DNA from 4 places in the Arthrobacter sp. 2RAF6 genome. Region 1 is predicted to be linked to each of the others. Evidence: riboswitches for the same ligand, from Rfam matches in the RefSeq annotation. Region 1 holds a riboswitch; each other region holds the start of a gene.
The links. Region 1 has a riboswitch for thiamine pyrophosphate ahead of thiC (phosphomethylpyrimidine synthase ThiC). Riboswitches for the same ligand answer to the same signal wherever they lie in the genome.
Positions count from the first base shown of each region.

Region 2: another riboswitch for thiamine pyrophosphate. It lies ahead of thiO (glycine oxidase ThiO); the one in region 1 lies ahead of thiC (phosphomethylpyrimidine synthase ThiC).
Region 3: another riboswitch for thiamine pyrophosphate. It lies ahead of AB4Z38_RS13530 (ECF transporter S component); the one in region 1 lies ahead of thiC (phosphomethylpyrimidine synthase ThiC).
Region 4: another riboswitch for thiamine pyrophosphate. It lies ahead of AB4Z38_RS14855 (bifunctional hydroxymethylpyrimidine kinase/phosphomethylpyrimidine kinase); the one in region 1 lies ahead of thiC (phosphomethylpyrimidine synthase ThiC).

Region 1 is NZ_JBFRGF010000002.1:17,908-21,108, reverse strand. Features, by position in the region: gene thiC (phosphomethylpyrimidine synthase ThiC) at 1-1,466, opposite strand, end outside; TPP riboswitch at 1,462-1,569, opposite strand; gene AB4Z38_RS01575 (amidohydrolase family protein) at 1,679-2,773, shown strand; gene AB4Z38_RS01570 (VOC family protein) at 2,852-3,201, shown strand, end outside.
Region 2 is NZ_JBFRGF010000001.1:184,865-188,065, reverse strand. Features, by position in the region: gene AB4Z38_RS00925 (thiazole synthase) at 1-448, opposite strand, end outside; gene thiS (sulfur carrier protein ThiS) at 452-688, opposite strand; gene thiO (glycine oxidase ThiO) at 685-2,007, opposite strand; TPP riboswitch at 1,999-2,118, opposite strand; gene thiE (thiamine phosphate synthase) at 2,145-2,834, shown strand; gene AB4Z38_RS00905 (RNB domain-containing ribonuclease) at 2,872-3,201, shown strand, end outside.
Region 3 is NZ_JBFRGF010000017.1:28,862-32,062, forward strand. Features, by position in the region: gene AB4Z38_RS13525 (ABC transporter ATP-binding protein) at 1-1,026, opposite strand, end outside; gene AB4Z38_RS13530 (ECF transporter S component) at 1,026-1,655, opposite strand; TPP riboswitch at 1,732-1,868, opposite strand; gene AB4Z38_RS13535 (NUDIX hydrolase) at 2,017-2,778, shown strand; gene AB4Z38_RS13540 (DUF4235 domain-containing protein) at 2,830-3,090, shown strand.
Region 4 is NZ_JBFRGF010000020.1:15,183-18,383, forward strand. Features, by position in the region: gene AB4Z38_RS14855 (bifunctional hydroxymethylpyrimidine kinase/phosphomethylpyrimidine kinase) at 198-1,718, opposite strand; TPP riboswitch at 1,710-1,806, opposite strand; gene AB4Z38_RS14860 (Rne/Rng family ribonuclease) at 1,955-3,201, opposite strand, start outside.

The sequences.
Region 1 (3,201 bases):
GGGTGTCCCTTGGCAAGGTCAGCGGCGTGGGCAGCGATTTTGTACGTGATTACCCCGGTCTTGACGTCGTCCTTGTTTGGCAGGCCAAGGTGTTCCTTTGGAGTGACGTAGCAGAGCATCGCGGTTCCGTAGCGTGCGATCTCCGTGGCGCCGATGGCAGAGGTGATGTGGTCGTAGCCCGGGGCAACGTCGGTGACGAGGGGGCCCAAGGTGTAGAACGGGGCGCCCTTGCAGAGCTCTTGCTGGCGCTCCACGTTCTCCCGCACCAAGTGGAAGGGAACGTGGCCGGGCCCTTCCACCATGACCTGGACGTCGAATTCCCATGCCCGCTGCGTCAACTCGGCCAAGGTGTCGAGTTCGGCGAACTGCGCGGCGTCGTTGGCGTCCGCCGTCGCTCCCGGGCGCAAGCCGTCGCCGAGCGAGAACGCGACGTCGTACTTGGCGAAGATTTCGCAGAGTTCGTCGAAATGGGTGTACAGGAAGTTTTCCTCGTGGTGCGCCAGGCACCAGCCGGCCATGATTGAGCCGCCGCGGGAAACGATGCCCGTGACGCGGTTCGCGGTGAGCGGCACGTAGCGCAGCAACACGCCGGCATGGATGGTCATGTAGTCCACGCCCTGCTCGCATTGTTCAATGACGGTGTCGCGGAAGATCTCCCATGTGAGTTTGTTGGCTTCGCCGTTGACCTTCTCGAGGGCCTGGTAAATGGGCACGGTGCCGATCGGCACGGGGGAGTTGCGGATGATCCATTCGCGGGTGGTGTGGATGTCGTCACCCGTGGACAGGTCCATGACGGTGTCCGCGCCCCATTGCGTGGCCCACTGCAGCTTGTCCACTTCTTCGGCGATGGAACTGGTGACGGCCGAGTTGCCGATATTGGCGTTGATCTTCACGAGGAACGCCTTGCCGATGATCATCGGTTCGGATTCGGGGTGGTTAATGTTGTTGGGAATGATGGCCCGGCCGGCGGCGACTTCGCTGCGGACCAGTTCAACATCGCAGTTCTCGCGAAGTGCCACGAACTGCATTTCGGGCGTCACGATCCCCTGCTTGGCATAGTGCATCTGTGTCACGGTCTTGCCGTCGACGGCGCGGCGGGGCACCGGCTGTGCGCCCTTCCACTCAGCGGAGGCGGCGCCGCGGCGCACGGCCGACTTGCCGTCGTCGAGCAGGTTCCGTTCGCGGCCGCTGTATGCCTCGGTGTCGCCGCGGGCGTCGATCCACTCGCTGCGGAACGGCTCGAGGCCAACCACGGGATCACTTCCTGGCCCTGCAGTGCGGTACACCTGGAAAGGCGCGTTGGCCTCGCCGTTGGGGGATGGTTCCAGGGCGATTTCCGTGACCGGAACCCGGATTCCCGTCTCCGTGTCTTCCAGGAACGCGAGGGAATGCGACTTCAGGGACTGGGTCACCTCTTGCGCCGATCCGTTTTTGGTAGGGCTCAGCTGTGTTTCTTTGGTGCTCAAAGGATTACTCACTTCCTTCGCCGGCATTACCCGGACAGGTTCAACGGTCGCAGGCTGCGTCAGCCCGATCTCAGCCCTTGCAAGGGCCCCCGTGTGGTCGTAGACGAAGCTACCACAGCTGTTGGTGCCCAGGACAGATGTGACGGAGGAGAGATGTGGCCGAGGACAGATGTGACCGGGCCGGGAACGGCGCAGGAGTTTAAGGTGGAATCATGGCGGAAATCATCGAGTTCAGCGGCGCCGTCCTCACGGGACCGAAAGAAGAACGGCGTGGCCTCTGGTCGGTCGACGGAAGGCTGACCTTTCTGCCGCCCGCTGCCGCGCCCGACGTCATCCTGGACGGATGGGTGTTGCCCGGTCTGGTGGATGCGCATTGCCATGTTGGATTAGGCAAGGGCGGAGCGGTGGACGATCAGACTGCCCGACTGCAGGCGACGGCGGACCGGAACGCCGGGACGCTCTTGATCCGCGACGCCGGATCCGCAAGCGACACGCGCTGGCTGCAGCGCCGGACGGACATGCCCAGGATCATCCGCGCAGGCAGGCACATCGCCAGGCAACGCCGGTACATTCCCGGACTGGCCGAAGAAGTCGAACCGGAGGATCTGGTGGAGGCGGTGCGCAAGCAGGCACGGTCCGGAGACGGCTGGGTCAAGATCGTCGGGGACTGGATCGACCGCTCGGCAGGGGATCTTGGCCCGTCCTTTCCCGCCGCCATCGTCAAGGACGCCGTCGCCGCGGCACACGGCGAGGGAGCCCGGGTGACTGCCCATTGCTTCGCCGAAGGGACTATCGACGACATGCTCGACGCCGGCATCGACTGCATCGAGCACGCCACCGGCCTACTTCCGCACCACATTCCCAGGCTCCTGGACCAGGGTGTGCCGATCGTTCCCACCCTGATCAACATTGCTACTTTTCCGGACATCGCGAAGCAGGCGGAAGCGAAGTTCCCGCGTTACGCCGCCCACATGACCAGGCTGTGGGAGCTCAGGCATGAACGCGTCGCCGAGGCATTCGACGCCGGAGTGCGGGTGTATGCCGGGACCGACGCCGGCAGCGTCATCAAGCACGGCCGGATCGGCGAGGAAATCCTGGAACTGCACCGCGCCGGCCTTTCGGCTGCCGCGGCCCTCGATGCCGCCTGCTGGTCCGCCCGTGAGTGGCTGGGTGCCGACGGCATCAGCGAAGGTGCCAGTGCCGACGTCGTGCTCTACGCAAAGGATCCCCGGGCGAGCCTTGAGGTGGTGCTGAATCCGCAATGCACCGTGCTGAGGGGGCATATTTCAGGAAGTGCCGGGCATTAGGAATAAATTGAAGCTTCAAGTAATTTGGATGTATAGAGGTTGCCGAAAGGCGGCGCCACAAAATACCGGGAGTTTCACATGACCATCACATCCAGCCAGGATCTCCTTCCTGCCGAACTCACCATGGGTACCGTCATGCTCAAAGTGGGGGACATGAAGCTCATGGGCGACTACTACCAGCGGGCGCTGGGGCTGGACGTCGTCGCCGAACAGGATGGCGGACTCTACTTCGGCAGGCTCGGCAAGCCGTTGGTGCACCTCGCGCCGGCCTCCGGGCTCCAGATCCCGGGTCGTGGAGAGGCTGGACTCTTCCATACAGCCTTGCTCTTCGAAGACCAGTCCTCGCTCGCCGCAACCGTTGCCTCCGCCGCGCAGTACGAACCCCACGCCTTCGTCGGCAGCGCGGACCACCTCGTCAGCGAGGCGTT
Region 2 (3,201 bases), on a different contig from region 1:
CCAGCACGGGGTCGTCGTTGGTGTAGGCGAAAACCTTGAAGCCGCGGTCGACGAGTTTCTCCGTTGCGTCCACCAACTCCACGGCGTCAGGCAGCAGCGTCTGTTCGTCGGCGATGACCTCGAGCTTCACCCAATCCGTTTCCAAGGCCTCCCGGGCAAGCTCGGCTGTCATGACAGCGTCCTTGGCAGTGAAACAGCCGGCGGTGTTGGGCAGGACACGGATGCCATGGTCCACGAGCAACTGGAACAGCGAACCTGTTTCCGTCGGCGAGTACCTCCGCATCGCAACAGTGGTGAGTTCGGTGCCGGAAGCCAGAAGCGCTGCCCCCAGGCCGTCCAGGCTCGGGGCTCCGCCGGTCCCCATGATGAGGCGCGAGCCGAACTCGACACCGTCGATCACCAGCGCGTCGGTTCGGGTGCTTGCTGCTTGAGTGCTTGCCGTGGTCATGGTTCAGCCTCCCTGTACTGCGGTCACGATTTCGAGTTCGTCGCCCTCTGCGAGCGCGGTGGCAGCCCACTGGCTGCGCGGCACTACTTCGGAATTGCGTGCGACGGCGACGCCGATCTTACGTCCGTCGGCCGCCTGGCCGCTGGAGTCCACCACCCGTCCGGTGATGTGGCTGACGAGGGTGGTGACCGACGCGTCGTCGCCTAGCGTGTGGTCTGCGCCGTTCAATTTGATGTTCATGCGTGGTCCTTCGGAAGGGGATTTGAGGTATCGGCAGATGGGCCGCCTGTTGAGGCCTTCGCTGCTGAAAGCGGGCGGGAGAAGCGGTCCGGGCGGAATCTGTTCCACCGGGGATCGACGGTGCCATCCATGAGTCCGACGCAGATTTTCGCCGCTGCCGGGGTGAGGAGCACGCCGTGGCGGAAGAAGCCGCTGGCCACGACGAGGCCCCGCACGGTTCCTTCGGAACCTTGTACGTTTTCGTCACCTTTCACACGGCCCAACAGCGGTGCATTGTCCGGAGTGCCTGGACGCGCGCGCGCAGTCGCTTCCAAGAGTTCCAGTTCGGCCACAGCCGGAACCAGTACCTGGGCGTCGCGGAGCAACTGGTACACCCCGCCCGCTGACACCGGGTTGGCCGCTCCCCCGGACGCCGACAAGCCGTCTTCACGTTGCGTCGCGCCGATCACCACGGTCCCGTCGTCGCGGGGGACGATGTAGACGGGCACTCCGCGCACCATTCCACGGACCGTGGCCGTGACCAGGGGTTGCAGGTGCTCCGGGACGCGCAGCCGCAGTATGTCGCCGTACACCGGACGCAACGGGAGCGATAATCCATCCGGCAGGCCCTTCAAGCGGGGGGCATCCAGTCCGTTGGCAACCACTGTTTCGGTGGCGAACACTTCGATGCCTGAGTCCAGCAGAACCCCGACGACGCGCCCGTCCTCCCACAGGAGGCCTGCCGCGGTATCCTGGACCGCAAAACCGCCCCCGGCCCCCGCAATCCAGCTGGAATCGCCGGGCTGGTGGTCTGCAAGCGCGCCTAGAATCGCAGCCGAAAGCCGGCGCGGATCCACTTGGTGGTCGCCCGGGATGTCGAAGGCACAGGAAATCTGCGGGCTCAACAGCGGCTCACGCTCCCGGGCCTCGCGCAAAGGCACGGATTCCACCACCAGGCCGTTGGCCAGCTGGACATCCCGGAGGTCGGCGAGCGCCCGGCGGTCCGCAGCGTCCGCGCCGACGGCGAGGGTCGGCGTCGTGCGGTAACCCGTGCTGCGTCCGGTGCTTGAGCCGGTCACATTGCGTTCGAAGTCCGGCCACAATGCCGACGATTCGAGCATGAGCTCCAGGAGGTCCTCTTCCTGGTAATGCAGTTCACTGACGGGCGCCAGCATGCCCGCCGCCGCGAAGGTGGCGCCGCTGGCCGGTGCGGGATCGATCAGGGCAACCGAGCGGCCGGACCTGCGGGCTTCCCACGCGATGCCGAGGCCAATGACACCGCCTCCGATCACCGCCACATCTGCGTTCAGGGGTCCGGGCTGGGTGTTTGCTTCGTCCATGGAGTCCTTCCCTACGCCGGTACTAGCCGGATCAGGTCAAGCGGTCGGCGCTGAAGCCCTCTCAGCCGCGCGGCGATTGTGACTGCCGCCGCGGCTCCCGCGGTACCAGCCCAGTTTAGAGGAACTACTCTGTTTCCATGACCCCGCACGATGTCCACACCACCGCCCGCCTGTACCTCTGCACCGACGCCCGGAAGCAACACGGTGATTTTGAGCAGTTTGTCGATGCCGCATTCGAGGGCGGCGTGGACATCATCCAGCTGCGCGACAAGACGATTGAAGCCGCCGAGGAACTGGAACTCCTGGAGGTCCTGCAATCCGTGGCGCACCGTCATGGCCGTCTCTGGGCAGTCAACGACCGCGCGGACGTGGCGTCCCTCTCCAGCGCACCGGTGTTCCATATCGGCCAAAAGGACATTCCGCTGCGCTCGGCCCGGAAGCTGCTCCACGACCGCACCATCATCGGCCTCTCCACGCACACGCCGGATCAGGTTGACGCAGCCATCGCCGCGTCGCCTGGCCGCAGCGGCCTGGACTACTTCTGCGTCGGGCCCGTGTGGGCTACGCCCACCAAGCCGGGACGTTCCGCCGTCGGGCTCGATCTGGTGAAGTACGCCGCCAACGCGGTGAAGCAGGCAGACGAAGAGACCGTCGGCGGGGTTGTGCTCCCCTGGTTTGCGATCGGCGGCATCGATCTCAGCAACGTGGAAGCGGTAGTGCAGGCCGGCGCCAGCCGCATCGTGGTGGTCCGCGCCATCACTGAGGCGGAGGACCCGACGGCGGCAGCCCGGGCACTCCTGGCCGCCTTGGACGCAGCGGCGGCCTAGCGAGACGCCGGAAGATTTTGGAGTTACCCTGACTTTCGTGTCACATCAGCGGTTAGCCCCGAATGTCAGTGAAACGTCGAACCAGCTCGCGGAAGCGCTGGCGGCGCTTCGGACCGAACTCGAGCTGCCCGCAGGTTATCCCGCTGAAGCGCTGCGCGACGCTGAAGCCGCGGTTTCCGGACACACCCTGCCGGCGCAGGATCTCACGGACGTTCCTTTCATCACGATCGACCCGGCCTCTTCCACGGATCTCGACCAGGCCCTCTTCATTGACCGGTCCGGCGATGGTTACAGGGTTCTCTACGCCATCTCCGATGTGCCCTCCTTTGTGCCGCCGGGAGGCGCGCTCGACGCCGAGACCCGCCAC
Region 3 (3,201 bases), on a different contig from region 1:
CGCCTGCCCGGCGAATACTTCGGCGTCGAGTCCGGCCTGCACAGGAAGGGGCGCGATCGTTTTGAACCCCCGGCGCCGCGGCCGTTCGCGGGACACCGCGAGCTCCTGGGTGGCGAGCAACAGCTCTCCCATGCTCCCCGCCCGGGAGCCGCCCGTTGCTCCGGAGCCGGCGGCTGTTCCGGAACGTGGCCGGGTGGCCGGCACGTACCCGGGCACCCAGACGCCTGCAGCAGTGAGCATGTCCCTTGCTTGCGCCAGAACGGTGTCGGGATCGCCGTCCACGAGCACGCCCGGCGTCGACCCTCCCGTGGAGGAGGTGCTGCCCGGCTGGAGGACCACGATCCGGTCCACGAGGTCTTTCCAGACGGAGACCCGATGCTCCACCACCACCAAGGTGGCCCCGGTCTTGTGCAGGCAGCGGCCCACGGCATCGCGGACCTCCAGCACGCCGGCCGGGTCCAGGTTGGCGGTCGGCTCGTCCAGGAGGATCAAGCCAGGCCGCATCGCCAGAATGCCGGCCAGCGCAAGGCGCTGTTTCTGCCCGCCCGAGAGGGCCGACGTCGGGTGGTCGAGCGAAAAGTTGCCGCTGGCACTATTCCGTAGCCCGACGTCGTCGAGCGCTTCATGGACCCGCTTCCAGATCTCTTCCCGCGGCACGCAAAGGTTCTCGGCGCCGAACGCGACGTCGTCGCCCAGCCGGGAAAGCACCACCTGGGTTTCGGGATCTTGCTGCATGAGTCCGGCACGGCCCCGCTGGGCCTTCGGCGAAACGCCGTCCACCAGCAACGAGCCGGTCTCGTCGGCGTCGTCACCTTCCTCGCCCAGCACGCCCGCCAGGGCATGCAGGAGCGTCGACTTGCCTGCGCCCGAGGGGCCAAGCAGTAGAACACGCTCGCCCGGACGGATGTCCAGGTCCAAGGCATGGATGGCCTGCGTGGTGCGGCCGGCGTGCCGCCAGCCCCAGCCTTGAGCGGAAATTGCGGCGGGTCGCACCACGGCAGAGGTGCCGGAATCAGGACTGGGCATCAGGAAAAGACGGGCTCCGAGGCGGCTTTGCGGGACGCGAACGCGCTCAGCACACCGGTCTTGGCCAGGCCGCGGGTAGCGATCCAGGACAGGGCACCGGCAATGACGGCCCCGGAGATCGTGCAGAAGACGATGTACGCGAGCTTGTCGACCGGTTCGTAGGCGATGTTCCAGCCCCACGGCAGGAAGGAGTCGTTCAGACCGCAGAACAGACCTGCACCGGCACCGGCCAGCAGGGACACCGGCAGGTTGAACTTCTTGTACATGAAGGCCAGGAAGATGAGTTCCGCGCCGAGGCCCTGGAGCAGGCCCGAGATCAGGACCGTGGTGCCGTACTGCGAACCCATGATGAGCTCACTGGTGGCGGCCACTGTCTCGCAGAAAATTGCCGCACCGGGCTTCCGGACAATGAGCATGCCCAACACTGCCGGAATCATCCAACCGCCGGCGATCAGGCCGCTCAGCGGAGGGTAGCCGGCGGACATGGGCGTGGCAACCAGAGCCATCTGGTCCCACGCCCAGAAGATCACGCCACCGGCGATGGAGATGAGTGCCGCCACGACGATGTCCACGACGCGCCAGTTGTAACCAGGCTTGGTGAGGCCCGGCCTTGCAGAAATACCAGTCATTTTGTCCTCCTGAGGAACAGGAGGGGAAAGTGTTCCCCGGTTGCCTGCGAGCGGCTTCCGCCGCGCCGGTTCCGGACACTATGAGAACTCGACTCCCTTGCGCCGGTACTAGCCGGATCAGGTTCGAGGGTCTGCGGCTGTCCGCACTCTCAGCGCCCGTCCTCCGTGCCGCATTGCTGCGAGCCCGACGGCGGCGCTCCCCTGTCGTTATTAATCCACCCTTTTGGGCGTGGTTCAGTTTACACCTTGGAGGGGTCGCGGGGACCGTGACGGAACGGATAGCGACGGATTCTGCTGGATCATCCGCCGGGTCAGCGCAGGCCGGCCCGGAATGGCGCGGACGCCTGCAGAAACTGGGAGAATGATCCAGCAGAATGTGACGCAGCAAGCGGGCAAAGGAGCGGTCTTGGCAGGCATTGGCGAAGCGAACAGCACCACGGTGGCCGAACCTAGGCTCGCCGCGAGCGTGATCCTGGTCCGCGAGGCCCCCGGTCACGATGGATTTCGCGGCCTGGAAGTGTTCGTCCAGCACCGCGTGACCACGATGGATTTCGCCGCGGGCATGGTCGTCTTCCCCGGGGGACGAGTGGACCAGGCGGACAGCTCCGGCTGGGACTTCGCGGACGACGTCGTCGAGCGGCACGCCGCCGCATGGCACCGGAGCAGCATCGCCGTCGAGCCCTCTTCCGCCCGGTTCAACGCCGGCCGGGTCCTGGCGGCCGCGCAGCGCGAGGTGTTCGAAGAGGCCGGGCTGAAGCTCGACGCCGCCACCCTCCGCCCGTGGGCCAACTGGGTCACCCCGGCAGACCAGCCCAAGCGCTTCGACACATACTTCTACCTTGCCTGCCCGCTATCCGGTGCCGAGCCCAGGCACCAAACCACGGAAGCCTCATCGTCTTTGTGGATGCCGGTCCGCGGAATCCTCGATGCCGAAGCCGCCGGAACCCTCAAGCTCATGCCGCCCACGCTGGCGCTGCTGGATGAGCTCCTCGCCCTCGGCACGGTGGAAGCGATACTCGCCGACGACCGTGACATCGTGCCCGTCCGTCCAAAGCCTGGAGCCTTGGAGGAGTTCTTCCGGCTGAGGCGCCGACCGCCATCCGTTGCTCCGGAACTGCCCTGAAGTGGGGTTAGGCTGGGGACGGTCCTGTTTCCTCCCGCAAGGAGTCCCGGAATGAACCTCCTCATCAAACTGCTCGGCACTGGCGTGAGCATCGGTGCAGGCTTTGTCGGCACCAAGCTCGTCAATGCGTTGTGGGAAAAGTCCACCGGCAAGAAGCCTCCCAAGGGGCACGATGACATGGAGGCAAGCCTTCGCTCGGCACTGACCTTCGCCCTGATTTCGGCGACCGTCAGCGCCGTCATCCAGGTATTTGCAAGCCGCAGTACCCAGCGCGCCATCTCGCGCTTCTCGAAGACGCAGGACATCGTCTAGGCAGACGGGCCGTTAGCGGCGGAGCCGCCCGCGCCCCCGCCGTTACGGAGGTCCCGGGCGCCCCGGCCGTTCCCTCCGCCGTTCCGGGCGTTCCGGCCGTTCCCGGTGTGG
Region 4 (3,201 bases), on a different contig from region 1:
TTCGCCTTCGGCTGCAAATGAGGCCAGGTCCGGGGGCCGCCACGTGATGGCTGCCACAGACTGGCTATGCGCCACCCGGTACCGTGCCCGTCCACCTTACCCTGCCGGCCGGGAAAACCTCGGATCCTCAGTCCGACACGCTGCAGCGCCCGCAGGAACAGGCCCTTCACCCCGTCTTTCCCCGACATGAACCGGGTTCAGCCGTGCAACCTTGGAGCATCGAAGAACGCTGTTTCGTAACGGCAGGATTGGGCAAACGCCTCCATCATGGCGGCACGCTCCGTGGGTGTTGCGGCCTGCGCGGCGGCGTCCGTGATGTCGATCGCCTTGCGGGTGGCCTCGGCGAACGCCTCGTCCGCGTAGGTGCGCAGCCAGTCCGCATAAGGGTGCTCGTCCGACGCTCCCGCCTGTATATAGCCATGGTGTAGCTGCTGTCCCACCTCGGCGTACAACCAGTAGCAGGGCAGCACGGCAGCCAGCAGGACGGCATAACTGCCCGACGCCGACGCCGCCAGCAAATGGTCCACATAGGCCTTCGTGACCGGGCCCAGCTCTCCGCTTACCTGGCGTCCGCTGAGCCAATTCCGATGCAGCTCGGACTCGACTTCAAGGCACATCTGCGAGCCGCGGGCCCAGAACAGCTGTTCGGTTTCGCTCGGGGCGAGGGCGCTTGCCCGCGCCAGGACCCGGGAATAGCCGTTGAGATAGATGGCATCCTGCGACAGGTAATAGCTGAACTGCGCTTCGCTGAGCCCACCGGATTGCAGGTGCTGGATAAAGTCCAAGCCATAAATGGCCGCAAGTTCAGTCTGGGCGGCTTCCCACATGCGGATGGCAAAATCGCCTGGTTGAATGGCGTGCTGGAGCGCGTGGAAATGATTGATCGGCCCGTTGCCTTTCCCGACTTCCAGTACCTCGGACTGGGTCAGCGCCTCTTGAAGCCAAGGCTTGACCACACGCAAGGCGGACTCCCAATCGCCGAGCCGCGCCTTGGCCGTCGCCATCGCCGACGACAGGGAACACCCCGTGCCATGGCTATTGCGGGTTTCCACCCGTTGGCCGGCGAATTCCACCACGTCCTGGCTCAGGACTCCCCCGGTGTTGACCAGGGCATCGGGGCAGCCGGTTCCCTGAAGATGGCCGCCCTTCACCAGGACGGTGTTTCCACAGGCGGCAGCCAGGCGTTTGCCTTGCTCCAAGGCCGATGGCCAGTCAGTGGCTTCAGGTTCGCCAAGCAGCATGGCCAATTCAGGAAGGTTGGGCGTCACCAGGTCGGCGAGGGGCAGAAGTTCCCGCAGTGCGGTTTCGGCGGACTCCGCAAGGAGCCGGTCGCCACTGGTGGCGATCATCACTGGATCCAGCACGACGACGGCGGGGCGCGCCTCGCCGAGCCAGCGGCGGACTTCGTGGATGACCGCCGCATCCCCGAGCATGCCGATCTTGACGGCATCAACCGTGATGTCGTCGCTAATGGCATCCAATTGCTGGCGCAGGAACTCCACGGGAGGCACGTGGACGGCAGTGACTCCCTGCGTGTTTTGTACGGTGAGCGCCGTGATGACGGCCATGCCGTAGCCCCCGTTTGCCGCGATGCTCTTGAGGTCTGCCTGGATCCCGGCACCACCCGAAGGATCCGAGCCGGCAATGCTGAGAACCCTGGGGATTGGGCGCTGGACGGCCTTGAGCGGGTAGACGGCTGATTGCACCGAAACAGTCATGCGAGACATCCCTTCGCCGGTGCTAACCGGACAGGTTCAACGGGTCTGGTCTCAGCCGGCTTGGTGCGCGGCACCCCGTGTCAGTCCCCTAGCTTAACCCGGATCACACCTCGCCTGCTGAAATCGCCCCATGCAACCGCATTGAGCGAAGGTCCGGCGAATTGGCCGGGAACGCCGAAGCCCCGGCGGTTTCCACAAGAGCGGGAACGGCCGGGGCTTCGAACAGGGTACTGCGCTTAGAGTTCGGACTTGGGCACGCCGACCCCGAGGATGATCGGTTCCGCTGCCGCCGTCGGCTTGGCCGGAGCAGCCTCCGGCGCCTTGGCCTCGTGTGCGGCCCCACCGGAAGCAGGCGCGGCAACCTCGTGGTGCTCCACGTTGGTGGCGTTGGCGGCACCCTGGGCCCGGCTGGCGCTACGGTTGCGGCGGCCTCGGCGTCCACGCGAACCGGGCTCGGGGGATTCTCCGCTTGCAACGGCCGCGGAGGCCCCTGCGGGCGCTTCCTTGGCTTCTGCCGCCGTCGTCGCGGCGCCCGGAGCTTCTCCGAGGCCTGCGAATGCCTGTGCCAACAGATCCAGGCTCATGGCAGGCGCGCCACTCGCTGGCTCTTCTTCGTGGTGGACGAAGGGCAACGCAACTTCCTCGCCGCCGAATCGCAGCACAGGCTTCGAACGTTCCTCGCCCCTCGATGCAGCGGCAGGAGCCTGGACCGGGGCTGCAGGAGCCTGGACCGGGGCCGCTGGGGCCTGGAGCGGCGCTGCTTCTGCTACGTGCCGATCGGCGAGCAATTCCGCCGCGTGGTGGAGCTCGTCGTCGTGCAGGTGGGCAGCGTGGGCTGCTGCCGCGATGGTGGCAAGGGCGGCGCGGGTGGCTGCCTGGCGATTCGGATCAGTGGATTCCACGGTGTGGACCGGTACGGGCGGGGTGATCGGGAGCTCGGCAGTGCCCTGCCCCGTGCCCCTGCCGCGGCGGCGCTTGCGCTGCTCCGGGCGGACGGTCGGCTGTGATTCCGTGCGCGGGTGGTGGTGTTCGGCGGCCACCACGTTGGCCCGACGGTGCTCCACCGGCTCGTCGTGCGTGACGATTCCGCGCCCTGCGCACGTTTCGCACTGCTCGCCGAAGACCTCAAGCAGGCCGGTGCCCATGCGCTTGCGGGTCATCTGGACCAATCCGAGCGACGTCACTTCGGCGACCTGGTGCTTGGTACGGTCCCGGCCGAGGCACTCGACCAAGCGGCGCAATACGAGATCGCGGTTGGATTCCAGGACCATGTCGATGAAGTCGATGACGATGATTCCGCCGATGTCGCGCAAGCGCAGCTGGCGGACCACTTCCTCGGCAGCCTCAAGGTTGTTCTTGGTGACGGTTTCCTCGAGGTTGCCACCGCTGCCGGTGAACTTCCCGGTGTTGACGTCAACAACCGTCATGGCCTCGGTACGGTCGATCACGAGCGAACCGCCGGAGGGCAGGAAGACCTTGCGCT